2 regions of the Rothia sp. HMSC08A08 genome follow, and region 2 is predicted to be linked to the other one. Evidence: predicted binding sites of a transcription regulator. Region 2 holds the regulator's gene; the other holds the start of a gene.
What was found. Region 2 encodes HrcA, which represses chaperone genes, less so after heat shock. Its sites were predicted from a motif close to TTNGCACTCGNNNNNNNCGAGTGCNAA; they were not measured.

Region 1 (15,119 bases), on a different contig from region 2:
CCAGAATATTCTTGAGCTCACCGCGCCGGGCCGGAATGTCATACGGGGTCAAATCGGCACGCTGAATAAGCTCGTGCAATACCGGAATGGCGCGCTCAATCGGCTCAATATAGAGCGGGCATTCGCTTAAATCGGTGGCACGCCCCGAACGATAATCCACGATGCCCAGGGACGGGTTCTGCGCCGAACCGCCCACCACCAGCTTCGCCTTATTCCGAAAATGCGCCTCGTCGCTGGCGACAGGTTCCAGCCAGGTCAGGTGAGGGTAGGCCGCAAGAAGCCTGCGCGCATCGGCCTGTTTCGCCGCGAGCTGGGCGGGGTACGGGGTTTCGATGCTAGTGCAGGAGCGGCAAAGACTCTCACGATAATAGGCGCATTCCATAGCCCCACCATTCTACCTTGTGGATGCGCGGGCACGGGTAACCCGTCGGGTGGTTTCGCTGATGTGCCGCCAGGTGTGCTCCTTTGCCCCTGCCCCATCGAAAAAAGAGCCTTTATGTGAATAAAGCGGCGAAAACTACGCTTTATTCACATAAAGGCTCTTTTTAGCAGGCAGGGCTGGATCGGGCGGAAAGGCTACGGTTTCTTTGCCTTCTTCTGCTGGCCCGCCTTAAGCACCGACCTGTACGACCGTGCCGAGAGCACAGATGCTTCCGATAAAACCGATAACACGCTCATGTAGCTCAGGCACGAGGCAATGGACAGCGAAGAAAAAGCCGAGCCGATAGATCCGAACGAGAAAGCCGAGCCAATCGAAAACGCCGAATTTACAGAGCCAATGCTGCAGAATGAGTTCACCGACCCGATGCTCAGAAATGAATTTCGCGAGCCGATGCTCTTTGTGTTTCGGTCGGAACGGGCGGGGGCATCAGGGGCGTTTTCGGAAGATTTGGAGGTGGTGTTAGGCATCATAAATCCAGCATACCGCGCGGCTCGCCCATCCCGAACGAATCACGGCGCACGTTGCAAGCAATCACGCATACGCGCGAGCAGGTAGGATTTGGCCGAAAAGGTAGGATTCTCCTACCTGCTCGGGACAAAAACCACCTGCTCGCGTCTCTGAGATAGACAAAAGCTCTCCGGAGCGAGTCCCGCACCCGGCATTGTGCCGGTCAGGAACCCACCCCGGAGAGCTTCAACATACTCCCTCAGTCGGGAAACGTTACATCATGCCGCCCATCGGGTCAGCAGCCGGTGCCGCAGCGGATGCGGGCTCAGGCTTGTTAGCCACCACAGCCTCGGTGGTCAGGAACAGACCGGCGATCGATGCGGCGTTCTGCAGAGCGGAACGGGTCACCTTCACGGGGTCGTTAATACCCGCAGCCATGAGGTCTTCGTACTCGCCGGTTGCAGCGTTCAGGCCGGTGCCCTCGGGCAGAGAACGAACCTTATCGACCACCACGCCGGGCTCAAGGCCAGCGTTCGTTGCGATCTGCTTCAGCGGAGCATCAATAGCCACGCGCACGATGTTTGCGCCGGTTGCCTCGTCACCCTTCAGGTCGAGCTTGTCGAAGACCTTCGCGCCCGCCTGAATCAGTGCCACGCCACCGCCGGGGACGATACCCTCTTCAACGGCTGCCTTTGCGTTGCGCACAGCATCCTCAATGCGGTGCTTGCGTTCCTTCAGCTCAACCTCGGTTGCTGCGCCAGCCTTGAGTACAGCCACACCACCGGCGAGCTTTGCCAGGCGCTCTTGCAGCTTCTCGCGGTCGTAGTCGGAATCGGAGTTTGCGATCTCGGCGCGAATCTGTGCCACGCGGCCCTCAAGTGCGGCGGCGTCGCCAGCGCCTTCAATAATGGTGGTCTCGTCCTTGGTGACAACAACCTTGCGTGCCTTACCCAGCATCTCAAGGGTTGCGGTATCCAGGGACAGGCCAACCTCTTCGGTAATAACCTGGCCGCCGGTGAGGATCGCGATATCAGCCATCATAGCCTTGCGACGGTCACCGAAACCGGGTGCCTTCACGGCAACGGACTTGATGGAGCCGCGCATCTTGTTCAGCACGAGCAGCGCCAGAGCCTCGCCCTCAACATCCTCGGCGATAATCAGCAGCGGTTTGCCGGACTGCATGACCTTCTCAAGAACGGGAACCAGATCCTTCACGTTCGAGATCTTCTGGTTGACCACCAGGATGTAGGGGTCTTCCAGCACGGCTTCCTGACGCTCGGGGTCGGTCACGAAGTAGCCGGAGAGGAAGCCCTTATCGAAGCGCATACCCTCGGTGAGTTCCAGGTGCAGGCCGAAGGTGTTGGATTCCTCAACGGTGATCACGCCTTCCTTGCCGACCTTCTCCATAGCCTGAGCGATCAGCTTACCGATCTCCTGATCGCCCGCAGAGATGGATGCGGTTGCCGCGATCTCTTCCTCAGTCTCAACCTCTTTTGCGGAGTCGAGCAGGGTCTTGGTGACCTCCTCAACAGCCTTCTCAATGCCGCGCTTGAGGCTCAGCGGGTCAGCACCGGCAGCCACGTTGCGCAGGCCCTCACGCACGAGCGCCTGAGCGAGCACGGTTGCGGTGGTGGTACCGTCACCTGCGATATCGTCGGTCTTCTTGGCTACCTCTTTGACGAGTTCGGCGCCAATCTTTTCATAGGGGTCTTCAAGCTCGATCTCTTTAGCGATGGAAACACCGTCGTTGGTGATCGTGGGTGCGCCCCACGACTTCTCAAGCACGACGTTGCGGCCACGGGGGCCAAGAGTTACCTTAACGGCATCGGCTAGAGTGTTCAGTCCGCGCTCTAGACCGCGGCGAGCTTCTTCATCAAAAGCAATAAGTTTTGCCATGTGGCGATATCCCTCCTGGACGTTTCGAATGGAGCGCTCAGGTTTTCCGGTCTGCCGAAGCAAATTTCGATACCGGTTTTAGCACCTGAAGGCGCCGAGTGCTAAAAACAATTTTGGCACTTGGTGCGCCCGAGGGCAAACATTTTGAGCACCGAATTTAGCTTAATCGCCCTCAGCGCATTCTTGAGGCGTGCGGAAAGCCGCGATGGGGTGAACGGGTACGGCTTCGAGTGCGAATGCACGGAGCCAAAGCACCAGTTTCGAGTGCCGGGCGATGTTATATGCGAGCGCATAAGGCTCATTGAACGTTCCCGAAACTAGCGGGGGTGATAAACGGTACCGCACACCGCAGTCTCAGGCCGATTGATACCGTTAGCTGTAGTCGGTGGCGAGCACCACCACAATATCGTTCTCGCCCAGAATCGAGGTGTCTGAGCTTTCCTGAACCGTCGTGATGTTCAGGGTTTTCGCAATAGCTTCGGCCTGTGACTTCTTGGCCTCGTCCTTGTAGTAGACCGTGCTGGACTGCGGAGGGGTGCCCGACCAATTTGCGGTTTCGGTAATCGTGTAACCTTCAAGCGCGGCGCTTGCCTTGGCCGCAGACCCGCCGGGTGCGGATGCATTATAGACCGCCACGTTCGCATCCTTAGCCTGCTCGGATGCCGAAGCAGAGGGCGACGAAGACTCCGAGGGCGAGGCGGGGGCGCTGTAGCTCTTGGCACGCGCGGCAGCCTCGGGCGAGCTGCTGCGCGGGTGGTTAATGTACATGGCGCCGCCGATCACGAGCGATAAAATACCGGCGACGACAACGGGAATAATGCCTTTGGGGCTCTTGGAAGGGTCGTCAATCACACCGCGGTATGTTCCACGGCGGGCGGTATTCTCGTCGATGTCGTCGAATTCATCGTGCGGGTATTGGCTCATGACTTCCCTAGGTTGAGTAATAGATGTACCGCTCTGCGCGGTGGAGCCCTGCCAAAGCTCTCTCTTACAGGGTACCGTATGGGGCTTTATCCGTCCTGTTCAGAGCGGCGTGCGCTCATGCACACATCGGTGCGGCTGCCTTTAGCTGCGGTCGCGAACCTCGCGCAGGCGGTGCATCAGGATAGGTTCGGCGGCGATCACGCGTTGGCTGTCGATCATCGTGTTGAGCTTCTGATAGTAGGCGATCGGGGTGAGCCCGAGCGCGGTAATCGCCTTCTCTTTGGTGCCCTGGTACTTCCAGTGCCGCTTTTCCAGGGCTATCATGGCACGCTCTAAATCGGTGAGAGCAGATTTTCGCGTGTTCTCAGTTTTTCCGCCGGTTTCGTGGGTCTCAGAAGTGTCGGAGGCGGAAGGCGCTGTCTGTGCTATGGGGCTGGGTTCGGGGCTATCGGCGGGGACTGCCGCTGCGGGTTCGGCGGCTTCGGAGCCGCTAGCAGGCGAAGGTTCGGGGGTTTCCGAAGAAGGTATCGGCATCTGGATTCCTGACGAACATAGGTGGTCTACATGAACACTTTAGAGTATGTTGGTTGAAGTCACCGTGTTATTAGAGTCAAATTTTCTCAGGGAGTATTTTCATGACGAACCCGCCGCTGACCGACATTATGAGCGAAGACTGGGCGCAGGCTCTCGCGCCCGTCGAAGATAAAATCCACGCCATGGGCGAGTTTTTACGCACCGAACACGCGGCGGGACACCGAACTTTTCCCACAGGTCAAAATATTTTCCGCGCATTCTCACGCCCCATGAACGAGGTCAAGGTGCTGATCGTGGGGCAAGACCCCTACCCCACCCCCGGGAACGCGATGGGGCTTTCGTTCTCGGTGCAGCGGGATATGCCCCTGCCGAAATCGCTCATCAATATTTACCGGGAACTTTCCGACGATTTGGGGATTGAGCCCGCGCAGCACGGCGATCTAAGCTCGTGGTCCGATGAGGGCATCATGCTCATGAACCGCGTGCTCAGCGTGCGTGAAGGGGCGCCGGGGTCGCATCGCAATAAAGGGTGGGAAGAGGTGACCGAGTGCGCTATTCGGGCGCTGGCGGCTCGCAATAAACCCCTGGTCGGGTTGCTGTGGGGTGCGGATGCGCGGCGTACCGCCCCGATGCTGGAACCGTATCCGTGTGTGGAGTCGGCGCATCCCTCGCCGCTGTCGGCGCATCGCGGGTTCTTCGGTTCGCGCCCGTTCTCGCGGGTGAATACGCTGCTGGTGCGGCAGGGTGCGGAACCGGTGGACTGGACGGTCAAATAGCGCGCATCTGCCCACTCATACCTACATACAAAGGCTCTTTATTCCAATGTGGAATAAAGAGCCTTTGTAGCATCCCGCATCAGAGGAACGTGAGAGCCGCGGATGCGCTACTCGGCAGCCTCCGCGGGCACATTGCGCGGAACCGCGAAACGCTGCAACAGATACTGCATCAGGTAGTTTCCCAACGTCACGCCCGCCGCCATCGCAATCACAATCGAAACCGCCGAAATCATGCTCTGGATACCCCAGACCACGTTCGTCTCCACCGTCAGCAGGTACATGCCGCGGAAGAACGACAAACCAGGCAGCAGGAAGGTCAGCGCAGGAATCGAAAAAACCGCCTGCGGGGCATGCAACCGGTACGCCACGTAGGTGCTCAGCATGCCAATCACGAGGGCAGCAAGCGCCGTATTCGCACGCCCCGAATCTACCCCCACCAGGTAGGTATACAGGTGATAGGTCACCAAGGCGCTACAGGTAATGAGCACCAGCCACCCCAGCTTCACAAGCTTCGTATGTAGGGTAATCGCAAACGTAACCGTCGCAGCCAGCATGAACACCGAGAACGTGAGCGGCGAAGGAAGCTCAAACCGGCTCTGCTCAATATCCAGAATCGGGCCGCCAAACAGGCTAATCGCATTCACCGCCGAGGCAATGCCGATCACCAGGCCCAAAAAGCTCATGCCCGTCGAAACGAATCTTCCCGCCGCCGTCACCGGGAAACCGTTAATCGCATCCTGAACCGCGCCCACCAGACGCGAGGTCGGCAGGAACATGATCAGCCCGGCGGCAACCACCAGAGGCGCCGAAATCGACTCCCCCGGGCGGCGAATCATGGAATGATCCCCTCCCAGCCAAATCGCCAGGAAGGTCAGCAGACCCGCGCTCGCCGCCATGCGGAAAAACGTGGGCATACCAATCTTATTGAGCCACTGAATCAGCAGGTACACGGGAATAAACACGATCGCCGCAGCGGTTGCGGTAGACCAGCTCGCCCCCAGCGCCGCCGTCAGCGTGGTTGCGCAGCCAATATTCGCCAGCCAGGTAATCAGCGGCGGATACGGTTTAGGATGGTTCGTAATCTCGCTCAGGCGAAGGTCGGCATCCTCCAAGGTCATGCCGCCCTCGGTAATATCGTGAATCAGCCCGTAGGTAGAAGCGAGCGCCTCATAATTCTCGGTAGAGGTACGCACCACGCGCACGAGCGTATGGGTGAACCGGGAGTCGGCACTCATGCTGCGAGAGCTGATGCGCGACTCCATGTAAATATCAGGGTCGGAGGTGTAGTTGATGGTCACCGACTGGTTGGTGATATTAACATCCACCGAATCGAGCCCATACGCCGAAGACACCGCAATAATCGCCGAGTCTACGTCCATCGCGTCCGCGCCATAGTAGAACATGGCCTCCGCCAGGCGTAGCGTGAAATTGAGGGTGTCGCGGGCGTATTCTTTCTCACGGTACAGGGCCTCACGCCGGGCGCGTTCTTCGCGTTTGGCGCGCGGGGTGAACTGCCGTTGGGCGATGCGCGCCGCACCGCGCGGTGCCGCGTGCGCCGCCGCCTGACTGCCTGCACGCACGAAGGACCGCAGGGTGGTTCGCACGCCCCACCGTCCGCCCGTACCGCGCCCGGCGGGTACGGTCGTAGTGGGTACGGATACCGGGGGTGCGCTCGCCGTGGGCTCTACACCACCGAACCGCTGTGCCGCATGCGAATTGGGCACCTGCGGAATCATGCCCGTCATAGGAACGGGCTGGGACTGGCGGTATTTAGCAACCTCCGTGACGATATTACTGGAGGTCTGCGCGGGCGGCTCCTGCGGATGCGGTATCTCAGGCGGCACGCTCTGCACCGCCTGGATTACGGGTTCTTCGGGGATTTCCTCGTAGGGTATTTCCGGCTCGTAGGACATCTGTGGAGCCTCGTCGAGAGGCATCCCCGATTCGTCGACGGGAAGAAGCTGGGTATCGTCCGTATCAGTTTCCACGCCGTGCGCCGCCGCAACCTCGTAAAGCGCCTCACGCGCCTGCTCAGCCTGCTCAACCTCCTTGCCGCTGTGGGCAAGCGCCTCACGCAGCTTGGAGTCGTGCACTTCGGAGAGAGGCACGGCGAAGAAATATCCCGGGCGGCGAATACTCCTCGCGTTCTCATCGGCTGGGTTGTAGCTGTGCTCCTCGGGGTTCTTCGCCATAGTATCCCTTGATCGTGTTACGTGCTGGTGCGCTGTGTGTACCGGTGAGTGGCGTGGCGGTGCGGCGTTTCCTAGTAGAAGGAATAGTGGTGTTTCTTCACCCACAGGCGAAGCATCAGCCGCTCCACACCGGCGTTCCAGAGTTTATATTTGAGCTCTGAAATAGGCTGATCGTAAACGCCCACGAAGTCGGTCACGTTCTTCGTGAACGAGGTTTTGAACAGACCCAGACCGTAGTAAGGGTGTTCCTTATTCTTGAGTTCGGCGGCGGGCGGGGTGCCGCAGAAGTCATAGGTGCTGATCCCGTGCTCCTTCATGAGGTCGGTAATCGCAGTCCACTGTACCAGATGAGAGTCACCGTACTGTTTACGGCGCGGCTTAGAACCGCCGTCTTTATAGGTGCCCTTCGTGCCGTAGTTAATCACGTAGGCGCCCACGGAAGGTTTGCCGTCTTCATAGGTGAAGTAGAGCCTGCCCTGCCCGGCGTTCTCGAAGGCCTTCCAGAAGTCGCGGTAATACTCGTAGGGGCGCAGCAGAAGCGAAACTTTGCCCTGGCCCACGGTATCCATAAGGGCATACATGGCGCGCATATTTTCGTCGGTGAGCTCAACCCGTTTGACCTCGCAGCCTTCACGGGTGGCGCGGCGTACAGCGTTACGTCCGCGCGAAGACAACGACTTGAGCACCTCTTCCTCGGTGCCTTCGGTGGAGAGGATGGCGGTGTAGTCATTCGGCTGAATATCGGCGGTACGAACCAGCTCGGTGCCCGCAATAACCTGCTGGGCGTGCTCATCCGCCACGATTTCAGGTTCGATCTTAACGGCAAAAACACCCAATTTCTGCTCGGTAATCAGGCGGCGGTTCGCCTGCAGCAGGGCGGGCAGCTCATCGGCATCATGCACCGCCGGGCCTTTGATGAAGTACCAGAGTTTGCCCAGCAACGGAATATTCTTCTCGAACGCCAGGCTGTAGCTGGCGAAAGGCTGCTTCTCGCCGTCACGATCGACGGTGCCTTCGTACACGATATAGCGGGGTTTCCACCCGTAGTCGGCTTTGACTTTTGCGAATGATGCGGACTGCAGCAGATTTCCGCCGTCCGGGTTGGCGATCACGTGGGTATCCCACTCCTGAATTTCTGCTGGGGTTGCAAAACGTGCCGTAATTTCGTGCAAGGGTCTCTATCTCTCGTGGGGTGGTGGGTGTTCCGAACGTCTATCGCCCGCGAACCTTGTGCGGTCTTTTTGATGCGCTCGCGGCGCACGCACGCCTTAAGTCTAACAAGAGGCGCGGCGATTGGTGCATCGGCGGGGTTCGCCTCGCCTGAAAAGAGCTTTGCTGTGAATAAAGAGTTAAAAACGCCGCTTTATCCGTATCAAGAGCCTTTTTATGCCCCTTCCGACCTGATCGGGCTGGCTGAGGCATGAGGCGGAAAACAGCCGGATGCGCGCCCGAGCCTTAAAGCAGGTATCCCGCCGCACGTGAAGCGACGGGATACCGGTAAGCTGGCGAGAGTCGCCGGAAGGATTACTCTGCGTCGTGGTCGGTTTCGAGAATCTTCTTCAGGGTCTCTAGAGCTTCGTCTGCGCCTTCACCTTCTGCTCGGAGCACCACACGGTCACCGTGCTTAGCACCCAAGGACATCAGGGATAGGATCGAAGCCGCATCCATTGCCTCGTCTGCGGGCTCGCCTTCGGCTGCAATGGTGACCTCAACGGGGAGGTCGCCAGCTGCCTCAGCAAAAATTGCTGCGGGACGTGCGTGCAGACCAACGCGGCTTGCAATGGTGGCAATAACCTCTGCCATGGTTTTTCTCCTTTGTGAAGGAATCGTCTGTTATCGACTCCATGTTTATCAAACGGGAGGATGCACCCCCTGTTTTCTTGCCTCAATTGTACAGTTTTACTCACCGCTTGGGGATCAATGCCTCACCCGATCTTGAAATAAACTTTCAACACCGGTTTAGCCTTATTCTCCACCGGGTTTGAGGCGTCTTCTAGAGGCCGAGCTCGTCCAGAATCGGCAGCTCAGCGCGGGCGGCAGCCTTCGCCTCGGCAGAGGAAATCTGTTCCAAAGCCTTATTGGCGATATGACGTGCCTGTTCCAGGGTCACCGACTTGAGCACCGCCGCAACCGCGGGGATAGCACCGGCATTCATCGAGAGGGTATCAACCCCCAGGCCGACCAGCACCACGGCCAGCGCCGGATCAGCGGCGGCCTCACCGCAGACGCTCACATACTTCTTCTCGCCGGCGTTCACCGAAGCTCGCTTAGCGCCCTTGACGGTCAGCTTAATCATCTTCAGCACCGCAGGCTGCCACGGGTTGTTCAGGTGAGCCAGATCGCCCAGCAGGCGGTCTGCAGCCATCGTGTACTGGGTCAGGTCGTTGGTGCCGATCGACACGAAATCGACCTCACCCAAAATCGCTTCGGCGTTCACGGCTGCGGCGGGGGTTTCAACCATCACGCCGTGTACCGGCAGGCCGACCTCCTTGAGCATTTTCGCAAAGTTGCGAGCCTCGGAGGTGGTCGAAATCATCGGTGCCATAACCCAAATATCGGCGTCGGAATCCTCGGACGCCTGCTTGATAGCCTCCAGCTGGCGGGTCAGCACGCCGGGTACGGTCCAGTCGGTGCGGAAACCGCGCACGCCCAGCGCCGGGTTTTCCTCGGGATTCACGTTCAGGAAGGGCAGAGGCTTGTCGGCACCCGCATCCAGGGTACGAACCACGATGTGCTTGCCGGGGAAGGCATCAAACACAGACTTGTAAGTTGCTGCCTGGGTTTCAATAGACGGCTCGGCGTCGTGCCCCAAGAAACCAAACTCGGTGCGCAGCAGACCCACACCTTCGGCGTTCAGGCTGGCAGCCTTTTCGGCGGATTTGCCGTCGCCCACATTCGCGTAGAGTGGCACGCGGGTGCCATCGGCGAGCACGCCTTTACCGTCGAAGTCGGCGATAGGTTTGCGGTTAGCGTATTTTTCGGCGGCTTCGCGGTCTTCATCGGTCGGCTCGGTATTGACGATACCCGCATTTGAGTCCACATAGACCTCGGTGCCGTCGGGAATATCGGTAACGCCCTTCGCCGCCACAATAGCGGGAAGGCCCAGGCCGCGCGCCAAAATCGCGGTATGCGCCTGCGGACCACCGTCTGAAGTGATCAGGGCGATCACGTTCTTCGGGTCAAGGGTCGCGGTATCTGCGGGGGCAAGATCAACTGCGGCGAGCACGAAAGGCTCCTCCGCGAAGGGGATGCCCGGCGCCTGCTGACCGGTCAGTTCCGCCACAATACGGGCGCGCACATCGTGAATATCGGTGACGCGCTCAGCCATGTAACCGCCAAGGGCAGCCATCTGGTCGGCGAACGAGGTTGCTGCCTCCCAAATCGCGCGCTCAGGTGCCATCTGCTGAGTCTCAACCAGCTTTACGGCGCTCTTAATCAGGGCGCGGTCGGTCGCCATCTGCGAGGTCGATTTGAGCACGGCCTTGCCGTCACGACCCGCGTTTTCGGCGCGTGCGAGCAGGTCCTCTTTCACGCGAACCGACGCATCTTGAATACGTTGACCGGCCTCTTCGGGGCTTTCACCGTCTAGGCGTAGACCGGCTTTAGGCTCTTGAATAGGCTCGGGCATCTGTAGCACGGGACCAATAACGCGTCCGGCATAAACACCGACGCCTTTATATGTAGTCATGAAGATATATCCTTCGTGTTGGGTTCTCTACAGTGTAACGCTTATGCGGCGGTCTTCGCTGGGGTCTCGGTCGCAGTCTGCCGCGACTTCGCGCCAATCGACTTCAGCAGCACATAGGTGATAGCGGATACGACGGTACCGGCGACAACGGCGAGCAGGAACATCGGAATATTGTTGCTCAAACCAATAATCCAGATACCGCCGTGCGGTGCCGGGGATGCCACATGCGCATTCATCGAAATAGCACCGGCAATCGCGCCACCTACGATGGAGGACGGGATCACGCGCGCCGGGTCTGCCGAAGCGAACGGAATAGCGCCCTCAGAGATGAAGGATGCGCCCAGCAGCCACGCGGCCTTGCCGTTCTCACGCTCGGGCTCGGTGAAGAGCTTGGGGCGCAGGGTGGTGGCAAGCGCCATAGCCAGCGGCGGAACCATGCCGGAGATAATAACGGCTGCCATGATTTCCTTGTTCACATCGGCACCCGAAGAAAGCCCGGCGGTTGCGAACAGGTAAGCCGCCTTGTTGATGGGACCACCCAGATCGGACGCCATCATGGCACCCAGAATCAGGCCGAGAACAAGAGCGGATGCGCCAGACATGGAGGTCAGCCAGTTCTGCAGGGATTCGAGAACCCACGCCAGCGGCGCGCCCAACAGCAAGTACATGATGCCGCCCGCAACGAGTGAGGTAATGAGCGGGGTAATGACCACGGGCATCATCGAGCCAAGCCAGCGCGGCAATTTGAGGGTGCCTAAACCGTAGGCGATCAGACCGGCGAGCAGACCGCCGACGATACCGCCGAGGAAGCCAGCCTTTACGGCAACCGCGACGGAACCGGCGATAAAGCCGGGCGCAATACCGGGGCGCTGCGCCAACCCGTAGGCGATAAAGGCGGCGAGCGCGGGAACCATCAGATCAAGACCGAACTTACCGATGGTCTGCAGAACCGCGCCCAGGTAGAGGGTCCAGTGGGTGTCTCCCAGGTTGTAGATTGTGGCGTTGGCGAGGATCTTTTCGGTATCGACATCGCCCAGGTTCGGCATGGTGATTGCTTCGAGAATGAAGCCCAGAGCCACGATAATGCCGCCGGCGGCGACGAACGGGATCATGTACGAAACACCGGTCATCACGGCTTTGTAGATGCGCGAACCCCACGAGCCTTCGGCAGCCGAGGAGGTGTCTTCTCCGCTGGATGCGGCGGCGCTCACGCGCTTGCCGTTGGGGTTTTCCGCTTCGGCTAGGGCCTCCTCAATCATGGCTTGCGGTTCGTCAATGCCGCGCTTCACGGGGGCTTCCACATAGGGCTTACCGGCGAAGCGGCTGCGGTCGCGCACGTTCACGGAGACCGCGAAAATGACGGCGTCGGCTTCATCAATATCGGCTTGGGTGAGGGTTTCGTTCCCCGAGGACCCCTGAGTCTCAACCTTGAAGTCGTAGCCGAGGTCTTCCGCTGCGTATTTGAGGGCATCCGCCGCCATATAGGTGTGCGCGATGCCGGTGGGGCATGCGGTGACCGCCACGATTTTCTTGGTGGCCGGCTTCTCGGGTGCGGTCGCTTCTGCGGAGTCGGTCTGTGCCGCTGCAGCTTGAGCGGATGCGCCTGCACCCGCCTTTTGCGCATCGGATGCTGCCGAGTCGGCGGAGGCGGGAGCCTTCTTCGGGGCGCCGGTGCCGAGCGCATCGTTCACGAGGTCTACGATTTCTTCGGGGGTTTGTGCCTCACGCAGGGAGGCGGTGAAGCTCTTCTTCATGAGCGAACGTGCCAGCGTGGAAAGCAGTTTCAGGTGTTCCTGGTCGGCACCATCGGGGGCGGCGATGAAGAAGATCAGATCGGCAGGACCGTCTTTCGCGCCGAAGCTCACGCCGGGGTTGGGGCGTGCCATCGCGAGGGTGGGTTCGGTGACCGCCGCGCTTCGGCAGTGAGGGATGGCGATACCGCCGGGGATGCCGGTGTCGGTCTTGGACTCGCGGGCTTCAGCAGCGGTGTACAGCTGATCGTAGTCGGTGGCACGTGAGGCATTGACGACGGCGTGCGCGAGCTTGCTGATGACGTCGAATTTAGTCTCTCCCAGATTCTGGTCTAGGAGCACCAGCTCTGGGGTGATGAGCTCAGACATAATACCCTCCTCGGGGCGTATGATGCGGTGCGCCATGATGCCTATGCGGGCGTTTTCAGTACGCACTCAAGTGTCCGTAAATATGTTGTTTTTAGTGGTTGACCAGGCTATATGCTATATGCCTGATATGGAATATAAGCTAAATGGAAAGCTGTTTTAGGGTTACTTTCTCGGGGGTTGTCATGGCTGCCGAAGGCATTTGTGTTCCGGGTAAGGATGCTGCCGCCGAGCCATGCGCAACCGCCTGCACGAGGCATTGCTGCGACGACTCTCCCCGCTCATAAGCAAAGAGGAAACCGGAGAGCGACGAATCCCCGGCGCCCACCGTGCTGCGCACCTTCACGGGTTCATGCTGTGCATGCCAGGCACCTTCGGCGGTCACGAGAACCGCGCCGGACCCGCCAAGGGTTGCCAGCACATAGGGAATGCCGTCATTCACCAAGGTTCGCGCGGTACGTGCAGTCAGCTCGGGGCTCGACTCCAGCTCTTCCCAATTCTCGGCGCCGGTCAGCTGTGCCAACTCCTCAGAATTCGGCTTAATCAACGTAGGCTTTATCTGCCCCGCAACGGTAGCGATCAACGGCGCCTCAGAGGTATCGACGGCGATCTTGCCTTCATATCCGCTGGCGCGCAGCTTCGCACACAGCTCGGCATAATACGTTGCATCCAGTCCGCCAGGCAGCGAACCGGCGAGTACCACCCAATCTGCGTTTTCTGATTGGGCGATCACGAGCGCATCCAGGGCGTCGCGTAGCTTAGGGGTGAACTCGGTGCCGGGGGCATTAAGTTTAGTGGTCGTGCCGTCCGGATCAACCACGGTGATATTCGAGCGGATGGGCTCACCCGTGGGCAGATTCGCAAACTGCACGCCGCTCGCCGCAAGGGCGGTCAGCACGGGGTCGGTAGCCTCTCCCGGAACCACCGCAACAGTAGGCATCTGAGAAGTATGTAAGGCACGCGAAATATTGACCCCTTTACCGCCGGGGTCTTGAACCGCGCCTACCGCACGCTGAACGGCGCCGTGTGCTAGAGGCGAGCCCAGTTCGATCGTGCGATCCAAACTAGGGTTAGCGGTGAGAGTCAGAATCATGCGATGAGTACCTCCACATGAGCGGCTTCAAGAGCCTGAGCAAGCGCACCATCGGGGGCGCGGTCGGTGATCATGGTATCGATATTCTCGAAGTCAGCAAAGCGCACGAGTGATTCCTGCCCGAACTTCGCCGAATCGCACAGAAGCACCACGCGCCGCGCCGACTTGCAGATCGCGGTCTTCACGATGGCCTCATTCATGCCGGGGGTGGAAACACCAAATTCGGCGTCTATGCCGTTGGCACCAAGAAACGCGATGTCGGGGCGTACCGTAGCGAAATATTCGGCGGCACGAGCACCAATCGCGGCCCAGGTCATCTTGCGCAGCTGACCGCCCACAAGTTCGAGGGTGACCCCCTCTGCCTCAGCGAGTTTGACCGCAATGTGCAGGGCATGGGTAATAATGATGCGGTCGCTGCCGGTCTTGAGGCTAAAGTTTTCTGACCCAATGTAGTCCGCCAAGATCTCAATGGTCGAGCCGGCGTCAAGAACAATTGAACCCACATCAGAATCACGCAGATACTCATAAGCCTTCGCGGCGATGCGGCGCTTCTCGGGAGTATTCATGCCCTGACGTGAGGCAATAGAGGACTCTAGGGAGGTAGACTGCTCAACGGTAACGGCACCGCCATGCACGCGGCGCAGCTTACCCGCTTCTTCGAGGGCGGCAAGGTCTCGTCGCACAGTCTCCATGGTGACGTCATAGCGTCGAGCGAGATCAGCACCGTTAACGCGGCGTGCAGAAGATACCAGCTTCGCAATTTCGGCACGACGTTCTTCAGCAAACATATGCGCACATCACTTTCAAGGTATGGGTGTGGAGCGAACGAACCGTTCCACGCGAATTCTTAGGTCTGTGTATCATGGCGGAACGGCGAATGCGTATCACCACTCAAGACAACAGTCTTGCCCTTGATTTTATGTGGGTTTATGTGGGTGCGTCAAGATAACCCACGGATAAATCATCGATTTTTTGTGAATTTACCCTAGAAACCACACTTAAGGTCAAAT
Region 2 (9,678 bases):
CATTAATAATGTCCTCAACATGAAAATCAAGTACAGCCACTAGCGTTGTCCACCCTTCTGCTGTGACTGGTTCTCCCCAGACTCACCACCGTTAATTCCGGCTCGATCCAAAAGTTTCTCAGCCGCAGCTTCAATCGTGGCGCGCTTAACTTTACGATTACGTTTACGTTCCATAGCCTTTTGATCTTCGCCCCACTGATCGTACGCGGAGACAATGTTAGACACTAGACTATGGCGCACAACATCAGATGAATCCAGGGTGCTAAAAACAATGTCATCAACCCCGGTCAAAATATTACGCACCTGTTTAAGCCCCGAAGCTTGACCACCCGGCAAATCAACCTGTGTAATATCGCCGGTGATTACCATCTTGGAGCCAAAACCTAAACGAGTCAGGAACATCTTCATCTGTTCAGCCGTCGTGTTCTGTGCTTCATCAAGGATGACGAAAGCGTCATTCAATGTACGCCCGCGCATATATGCGAGGGGTGCAACCTCAATTGTTCCTGCCTCCATAAGCTTAGGGATAGCCGCCGGTTCAAGCATGTCGTGTAGAGCATCATAGAGAGGACGCAAATAAGGGTCAATCTTATCGTTGAGAGTTCCCGGTAAAAAGCCTAGACGCTCGCCTGCTTCTACTGCGGGGCGAGTTAAGACAATTCGGTTAACCTCGCGGCTTTGTAGGGCTTGCACTGCTTTTGCCATAGCCAAATATGTTTTACCGGTACCAGCGGGACCAATGCCGAAGACAACAGTATTTGCGTCAATAGCATCCACATATTTTTTCTGGTTTACCGTCTTCGGGCGAATCGTCGTACCGCGTGTTGAAAGAATACTCGCTGAGAGCGTATGCGCTGGATTTGAAAGTTCATCACCGAGCATACCCATCAGACGATGGATAACTTGTACTGTAATCTGTGTACCGTGACTAGCGAGTACACGGAGTTCATTGAGAAGCTTCGCAACCGTGGTAACAGATACGGACGGACCGGAAATAAGAAGATCAAGATCCTTGGGACGAATTGAAATATTGTCGAAATAGTCCTCAACAATAGTGAGATGCGCGTCTTGAGGGCCAAGAACCGCTATCATCTCTGCGGCGCTTTTGAAAGATACGGTACGTGCCGTTGAGAGGGGTCGTGAGGTAGTCGTCAAAAGTAAGCTCCTTGGCTTGTTGGTTCTTAAATAAGTGTAACGTTACTTACCAGCGTCCCAACACTACGTTGATAGTGCACAGTGCTGCGGCACCAGCAGTGGAGGCTCGCAGAATTTCAGTTCCTAACAGTGCCTTGTACGCACCCGCCCGCGTGAAAAGTTCGATTTCCCGTTCGGTGATGCCTCCTTCAGGTCCTACAAGAATATAAATTCTGGTGGGATTATCAGGGCTGTACCCAATCTTTCGCAGATATTCGCTTAAGGGTTCAGTGGCCTGTTCATGCAGAATATAGACATACGCTCCCTGATCCGTGAGCTCGCGTATGTGTTCTGCGAGTTCCTGCGAAGAATACAGCTCTTCCACGGTAGGAATGAGCGCTCGACGCGATTGCTTAGCGGCGGCAGAGACAGTATTTTGCCACTTTTGGTGAGCTTTAGTAGCGCGTTCCCCTTTCCACCGCACGATAGAGCGATCGGCACTCCACGGGATAACGCTCCGAATTCCAAGTTCGGTGCCGGTCTCAATTGCCAATATGTCTCGGTTATCTTTGGCGAGTGCCTGCACAAGGGAAACTGAGAGGCTGTTATCATCCTTATCTAGGTTTTGGACTGTAACTTCAAGTCCTTCAGAGGAAATCGCTGAAACAATACCGTGGATACGATGCCCTTGGCCGTCTGCAAGGTCAAGGTTCTCCCCTATAGCTAAGCGTTTCACCTTGGCGTGATGCGCTTCCGGACCAGTTAGAGTAAATGTACTCCCTGCCGTGCAGCTGGCTAGCTCTTTGGCGGTAATGTAGAAAATGGGGGCGCTCATAAGATCCTTGATAAAGCTGTATCCGAAGTGTTTCATCTTACCGTACTAGGATTTTCAGAACACTTCGGATACAAAGAATGTTGTCTATTTAAATTGGTCTTTGAGTCGCGAAAAAAGACCATGTTTTTGTTTGACGTGGGTGCCTTCGTGCAAGTCTTCTCCACGAAGTTCAGCGAATTTTTGGAGCAACTCACGTTGTTCGGAGTTTACATTGGTCGGTGTTGTGACCTGAATACGTACCTGTAGGTCTCCGCGTTTATCGGAGTGAAGGCGGGTAACACCTAAGCCGTTCAAAGTTACGATGTCGCCGCTTTGTGCGCCTTCAGGGATGGTGATCTCTTGAACCCCATCGAAGGTTTCTAAGGGTACGGTGGTTCCTAAAACGGCTGCGACCATAGGAATATTCACCGTTGTGGTGAGATTATCACCATCGCGAACAAAGTATTTATCGCGCTTAACGTTGAGATCAATATAAAGATCGCCATTGGGACCACCATTGAGTCCAGCTTCGCCTTTACCTCGCAGACGTATGCGGGCTCCGTCATTAACACCGGCGGGAACGGTGAAGGTCAGCGGGAGTTTTTCGCCCACACGGCCCTGTCCGTGGCATTCTGGGCAGCGGTGTTTGATGACGGTGCCATATCCCTGACAGCTGGGGCACTCTACCTGCTGCATGACGGTTCCTAGGATGGATTGAACACGGCGCTGCATGAATCCCTGGCCATGACAGGTCTCACAGGTTTCGGGGTGGGTTCCGGGAGCGGTTCCTTCACCTTCACAGGATTTACAAGTGACGGCCGTGTTAAGCTCTACAGTCTTTTCGACGCCAAAAACTGCGTCTTTAAGGGATATCGAGACGTTGATAAGTGCGTCTTGTCCCTGGCGTACGCGGGATGCGGGACCGCTTTGTCCACCGCCTCCGGTAAACATATCGAAAAGGTCTTGGAACCCGAAACTTCCTGAGCCAAAGCCGCCGAACCCTCCTGCGCCTCCAGGGAATCCTGCACGACCCTGTTCATCGCCGGTAGCGTCGTAATTACGGCGTTTCTCGTTATCTGAGAGTACTTCGTAGGCGAGGGTTACACGTTTGAATTCCTCAGCTGCCTCTTCGGATGGGTTAACGTCGGGGTGCAGTTGACGCGCCTTTTTACGGTACGCTTTTTTGATCTCTTCGGGGCTTGCATCCTTCGAGACTCCAAGAGTTGAGTAGTGATCGCTCACGTGTTTCTTCTATCCTTTTCGTACCGGAGTGCTCCGGATATGGTGTCAATATAAAATCGGTAAGTTTACGGGGTTCTGAGGAATTACTCGCACGATGTCATGATGCTCGTGTGCCTAAGACATGACCTAGATAGCGAGCTACCGCGTTCACCGCCGCAATGTTACCACGGTAATCCATGCGGACTGGACCCACCACGCCAAGTTTTGCCGTATGCTTCCCCAAGGCGCCTTCATTATCTGGTAAATGTTGTTTGCCGTATGAAACTACAACGGGTGAATCGTATTCACCAGTGACAATAGAAGCTCCTTGAAGCGCTTGCTCCGTATTCTCGTGACCGATCCTTACACTGTACCCGGCTTCTTGAACCGATGCGTGAGACAGCACGCGAAGCAGCGTAACTTGTTCTTCGAGCGCATCCAAAATGGGAGCTATGCTCGCCGAGAAGTCGTCGTGACTTCGTGCTAGGTTTGAGGTGCCAGAGATCGCGAAGCGAATATCTCGTTCAAAATAAGGTTGTGCTCGCAGATGATCCACGATAGCTTCGGTAAGCTCCGGAGAACGACCTCGCAACGCTGGATGATGCGCTTCTGGCAGCAATGCACTTATGTTTTCGAAGGGTAAACCCTGAAGCATTTTAAGCAGGTTTTCTTTAATCGCTGCAAGAGCTGACACAGTTTCATCATGCGATAAGGCTGTAGTCTCCGGCAATATCACGGTAACCCGGTGGATTGTGCCAAGATCACTGATAAGCAATGCTAAAAGCGTGCGTGAATCTAGGGGTACGAACTCAAGATGCAAGAGAGTTCCAGCGTTACGTGTTGGGTACTGGATAAGTGCTACCTGATGCGTGAGATGCGCAAGTGTTCGGGTGGCGGCTTCAATCATGTCTTCTACGCTGTGTGCGCTTTCAAGAATTTGCCGTAACGCCGAAACTTGGGTTGCAGAGAGAGCACGCGGCGCGGTTAGAGCATCGACGAAGAACCTGTATCCCTGTTCTGTAGGAATACGCCCAGCGCTGGCGTGCGGTGCGCTCAAAAGTCCCTGTTCTTCTAAAGCTGCCATATCATTGCGTATCGTGGCACTGGATACTTGAAGATGGTGGCGCTGTGCCAGCGTCTTTGAACCTATGGGTTCGCCTGTGCGCACGTAGTCTTCAACGATTGCCTGCAGTATGCGCATGCGGCGTTCGTGTGACATGGTACTCCTTGCGACCCTATCGGTGGTTAACAATCTGGAAAAGCATAATCTGGCACTCTTGTTGAGAGAGTGCTAAAAACTACTTTTATCATAGCCGGGTAACCCCTAACGGTACTAGTCTTTCGCCAGAAGCGAGTTATCAATACTTTAGAATTGGATGGGTTCTGCCAGAAGCTAACCTGCGGAAACCAGGCAATATCCGTGGTGCCGTTGTACGAAGGATGCAAGATATGAGTGAACGATACGCTTGGGGTGCACAAGATCTATCACGTGCCTCAATAAATAACAGGCCTGCTTCTCCTCGTCGGGTCGAGCTAAAACGCGGGATGGTCCTTGAGGATCTTAACGGGTGGGTTGGCGAAGTAGTGCGTGCCGAACGTATCGGTGGAGAAATATTTTTCGGGCTTGAAGACGCTCACGGACGGGTCAAAAATTTTCCTTTAGGAATCGGGTACTTTCTTGAGGGCGAACCGGTTGAGATTGTTGCCCCAACACCACGAAAGACCTCAGGGCGCAAAATTTCTCGTTCTGGTTCGGTAGCAGTTGAAAACGCTCCAGCACGGGTGGCGCGCGCATCCAGAATCTGGGTTGAGGGGCTTCATGATGCGGAACTCGTCGAGAAAGTGTGGGGCCATGATCTGCGGGTTGAAGGTATTGTGGTCGAGCCCCTTCATGGTGTTGATGATTTAGCAACTGCCGTTGAAGAGTTCTCCCCCGGTCCAGAGCGACGACTTGGAATTCTTGTGGATCATCTTCTGAAAGGCACCAAGGAAGAACGTGTTGTGGCGGAGGCTTTAGCTGTTCCCGGCGCTGCTGGAAATATTAAGATTGTGGGGCACCCTTTCATTGATATTTGGCAGGCCGTCAAGCCGCAGGTTCTCGGAATTCCGGCATGGCCGCAGGTGCCTCGAGGTGAGGACTGGAAGAAAGGAATTCTACGTCGGTTGGGACAGCCACATCAAAACCAGGAAGACGTGGCAAACGCCTGGAAACGTATTCTTTCCCGAGTTGACTCTTATTCTGATCTTGATCCTACGCTGCTAGGACCTGTTGAGTCGCTCATTGATTTTCTGACTGAATAAGGTAATGTGAGTAGCTCAGGTTGTCTATGCCGCGCCTCTGGCAAGGCGTTCGGTAAAACACGTTACAATAAATAAGGATTTTAGGTTGTACAGGTGCACCAACTGAGGCATGTGTACGGCAGAGCAAAATAGACGAGTAATAATCAGGATTTCTGTGGTTCAAGATACTCGCCCGGAGGGGCATAAACGAAACATTACACCTTTGCCTGTGTCGCAGGACCGGAGCATGGCGACTTTTGCTCACTTTAGCGGCATCATCGGGTTTTTGCCTGCCGCTGCTATCTACTATTTGTATCGTGACCGCGCCCCCTTCACTGAGCAAGAGTCACGTGAAGCCATGAACTTTACGCTTCTGCCTTCAATCATGATTCTTGTTCTTCTCATTTTGAGCTTCGTGCCCGGCATGGCAAGCCTCATGATGTTCTTTACTGCTATTCTGTGGCTTTATATGGCGATCAGTTCCGTAATTGCGGGCATCTACGCCGCTCAAGGAGAACCTCATAGGTACAAGCTCAACCTGCGTATCCTTGACCTTTTCCTCAAGCCTGCTGAAGACTTCAAAGAAAAGAAGAAGCAGCACCGAGAAGAAATGGAAGGGCAACAGCAACAACAGGCAGCCGAGCGCCGCGTATAAACAGACTTATACATCGTATAAGGCAAGGCATCCAGGGTCACTATTTCGATATGGAATATGTGGCCCTTTATTTTTACGCGCATATTACATACCACATAAAACACCTGTTAACGATTGAAGGCCCCTGATACACAAGGGACCTTCAACCGTATTCACTCAACTTCAGCAAAGACGACAACACGCTGTAACATATACCGTCCTGCCAATATAAACTCTACCTTAGTTTCAACCTAATGTCTAGTAATTCAATTATTTTATCCTGAAAGTTAAGGCAATTATATTTTTGGGGTAAGTATTCTCGCATATTTTACGAGACATTTATTTTATATCTGGAAGTAATTCTCGAGTAACAGCATCACCTAAAAGTCGCCCCTGCAGTGTGAGTTTTACCGAAGCATCAGGGTTGGGCGCACCAGTATTTGTAAAAATGTCGGGTTCAATGAGACCTTGCGAGAGCAACCACCGTAAAGAAGACCCCAGGTCAGCGGCAGGATGCACGGCTAGAAGCTCGTGCATAGGCAGCCCCTCACGTACTCGAATCAACAGCATAATCGTCTCAAAAGAACGAGAATCTGAGTCTAAAATCTCTCGCGCTGCGGCCGGCGACTGCCCAGCTCGAACGCGATGCGCATAGGGAACGGGATGTTTAATATTCCACCACCGGGTACCGTTTATATGTGAATGTGCTCCCGGTCCTATTCCCCACCAGTCTTGATTACGCCAATACGCCATATTATGGTCACTTCGAGTATGCTCAGACCGAGAATAATTCGAGACCTCATACCACCGATATCCGGCTTGCATGAGAAGATCTTCTGCACGCAAATACATATCTGCCATGAGGTCATCATCAGGCATTGTATATTCACCGCGCCGAATTTGTGCGGCAAGTTTAGTACCGTCTTCAACAATCAAAGAATATGCAGAAATGTGGTCTGGCTGATAAGAAATCGCCGCTTGCACACTTTGCTCCCACTGCTCCAGCGTTTCTGACGGAGAGCCATAAATTAAATCTATCGATACTTGAAGACCAATATCTCGCGCCCACGCCACAACTTTAGGAACATTTTCGGGCGTATGGGTACGGTCAAGAACTTTCAAAACCTCGGGCACAACAGATTGCATACCAAAAGAAACACGCGTAAATCCGCCGTCTTTTAACGTCTGCAGATCCTCATAGGTGACAGAGTCAGGATTAGCCTCGGTGGTGACCTCAGCACCATCTTCGATACCGAAAATATCAATTGCAGTTCTCAGGATGCGCACCAAATCATACGCAGGGAGTTTCGTGGGCGTACCCCCGCCGAAGAATACCGTATGCAACGGCCGCTTTACCACCCCGGATGCTTCAAGAGCGCGAGCGGCAAAGAAAATCTCAGCTGTAGCATCGTCCGCATACGTACCCAGCCCTATCCCGTCACCAAAATCTTCGGTGGCATAAGTGTTGAAATCACAATACCCACATCGCACTGAGCAGAACGGAATATGTACATAGAGGCTAAAATCACGGTTTTGGCACCCGTGCGCACACGAGGCTGGGATGCGTCCATCACGCGGCGCGGGCGCGCCAACCGGTTGCGCGGGTGCCATACGATGCCTCCTTCATGAGAATCTAGCCGAGTGCATGTGCGTAAAAATGATGGGTAGAGACGCTCTTTTCTTGGAGTCAGGTCTCTACCCGCAAGAAAGACGGTAAAGATTTACTTCTTTTTGTCTTTCTTCTCTTTCTCTTCGCCCGAAGATAGGGCGGCGATGAATGCCTCTTGCGGTACCTCGACGCGGCCGACCATCTTCATGCGCTTCTTGCCTTCCTTCTGCTTTTCCAGCAGCTTGCGCTTACGCGAAATATCGCCACCGTAGCATTTTGACAGCACGTCCTTGCGCATAGCGCGGATATTCTCGCGGGCAATGATGCGAGAACCAATAGCAGCCTGAATAGGAACCTCAAATTGCTGACGAGGTATTAGCTCACGGAGTTTACTCGTCATCATCAAACCGTACGAATAGGCCTTGTCGCGATGGGTAATAGCCGAGAAAGCATCCACTTTCTCACCCTGAAGCAGGATATCGACCTTCACCAGGTCAGCCTCTTCCTCACCATCGAACTTCCAGTCCAAGGATGCATACCCACGAGTACGGGACTTGAGCTGATCGAAGAAATCAAAGACAATCTCGGCCAGCGGCAGGCGGTACCGCATCTCAACGCGATCCTCAGATAGGTAGTCCATGCCGCCCATTTGCCCGCGGCGCGACTGGCACAACTCCATGATCGCCCCAATATAGTCGCTGGGGGCAATAATCGTACATGCCACCATCGGTTCACGAATGGTTGCGACCTTACCCTCGGGGAACTCGCTTGGATTAGTCACGCGCTTTGCATTACCCGATTCGTCCACAACATCGTAGATAACGTTGGGGGCGGTCGAAATAAGGTCGAGATTGAACTCGCGTTCCAAGCGTTCGCGCACGATTTCAAGGTGCAGCAGGCCTAAGAAGCCACACCGGAAACCAAACCCGAGTGCTGCAGAAGTTTCGGGTTCGTAGACAAGCGCAGCATCGTTGAGCTTGAGCTTGTCTAGGGCATCTCGCAACGCCGGATAATCTGAACCATCAATAGGAAATAGCCCAGAGAACACCATAGGTTTCGGGTCTTCATAGCCGCCTAGGGATTCTGCAGCAGGTTTGACGGCAGAGGTTACGGTATCGCCCACGCGGGACTGCCGAACGTCCTTCACGCCAGTGATCAAATAGCCCACTTCACCTACGCTCAGCCCTTTGGAGGGAATGGGGTCGGGTGAAATTACCCCAATCTCAAGCAGATCGTGTTCTGCTCCGGTAGACATCATCTTGATTTTCTGGCGCGGTTCAAGTTTTCCATCTACGACACGCACATAGGTGACCACTCCGCGGTAGGAATCGTACACCGAGTCAAAAATCATGGCGCGGGCAGGCGCATTCGCTTGGCCAACGGGCGCGGGTATACCTTCGACAATACGATCCAGTAGAGCTTCTACACCCTCACCGGTTTTACCCGAAACCCGCAGAACCTCCTCAGGTTCGCAACCAATAAGGTTTGCCAGCTCCTCAGCATATTTATCGGGCATAGCGGCGGGCAAGTCGATCTTATTCAGGACGGGAATAATCGTAAGATCGTTCTCCATCGCTAAGTAAAGGTTGGCGAGAGTTTGGGCTTCAATCCCCTGTGCTGCATCAACAAGAAGCAGAGCGCCTTCGCATGCGGCAAGTGAGCGAGAGACTTCATAGGTGAAGTCAACGTGTCCCGGAGTATCAATCATATTGAGTGCATAGGAAGTACCGTCGATCTCCCATGGCATACGTACTGCCTGGGATTTAATGGTGATGCCTCGTTCACGCTCAATATCCATGCGGTCAAGGTATTGTGCCTTCATATCGCGCGGCGCGACAACGCCAGTTGCCTGAAGCATACGGTCAGCGAGCGTGGATTTTCCGTGATCGATATGTGCAATAATGCAGAAGTTGCGAATAATCGCGGGGTCGGTAGCCGCCGGTATTGGCGGATTTTTCGACAGAGGAGCCACTCGCATATTCCTTT

Region 1: the regulator HrcA is predicted to act here: its motif matches at 2,864-2,890, upstream of groL (chaperonin GroEL).

Annotation. Positions count from the first base shown of each region.
Region 1 covers NZ_KV793061.1:53,191-68,309, reverse strand. The annotation lists gene rlmC (23S rRNA (uracil(747)-C(5))-methyltransferase RlmC) at 1-382, opposite strand, end outside; gene HMPREF3164_RS11170 (hypothetical protein) at 577-912, opposite strand; gene groL (chaperonin GroEL) at 1,163-2,785, opposite strand; gene HMPREF3164_RS11025 (hypothetical protein) at 2,948-3,130, opposite strand; gene HMPREF3164_RS03340 (LytR C-terminal domain-containing protein) at 3,158-3,709, opposite strand; gene HMPREF3164_RS03335 (DUF3263 domain-containing protein) at 3,851-4,243, opposite strand; gene HMPREF3164_RS03330 (uracil-DNA glycosylase) at 4,345-5,019, shown strand; gene HMPREF3164_RS03325 (threonine/serine exporter family protein) at 5,127-7,211, opposite strand; gene HMPREF3164_RS03320 (lipid II:glycine glycyltransferase FemX) at 7,283-8,383, opposite strand; gene HMPREF3164_RS11165 (hypothetical protein) at 8,411-8,635, shown strand; gene HMPREF3164_RS03315 (HPr family phosphocarrier protein) at 8,736-9,014, opposite strand; gene ptsP (phosphoenolpyruvate--protein phosphotransferase) at 9,205-10,899, opposite strand; gene HMPREF3164_RS03305 (PTS fructose transporter subunit IIABC) at 10,941-13,019, opposite strand; gene HMPREF3164_RS03300 (1-phosphofructokinase family hexose kinase) at 13,159-14,109, opposite strand; gene HMPREF3164_RS03295 (DeoR/GlpR family DNA-binding transcription regulator) at 14,106-14,897, opposite strand.
Region 2 covers NZ_KV793078.1:100,410-110,087, forward strand. The annotation lists gene ybeY (rRNA maturation RNase YbeY) at 1-7, opposite strand, end outside; gene HMPREF3164_RS08060 (PhoH family protein) at 40-1,155, opposite strand; gene HMPREF3164_RS08065 (16S rRNA (uracil(1498)-N(3))-methyltransferase) at 1,202-1,969, opposite strand; gene dnaJ (molecular chaperone DnaJ) at 2,054-3,190, opposite strand; gene hrcA (heat-inducible transcriptional repressor HrcA) at 3,288-4,388, opposite strand; gene HMPREF3164_RS08080 (DUF3097 family protein) at 4,619-5,470, shown strand; gene HMPREF3164_RS08085 (DUF4870 domain-containing protein) at 5,697-6,104, shown strand; gene hemW (radical SAM family heme chaperone HemW) at 6,423-7,694, opposite strand; gene lepA (translation elongation factor 4) at 7,805-9,664, opposite strand.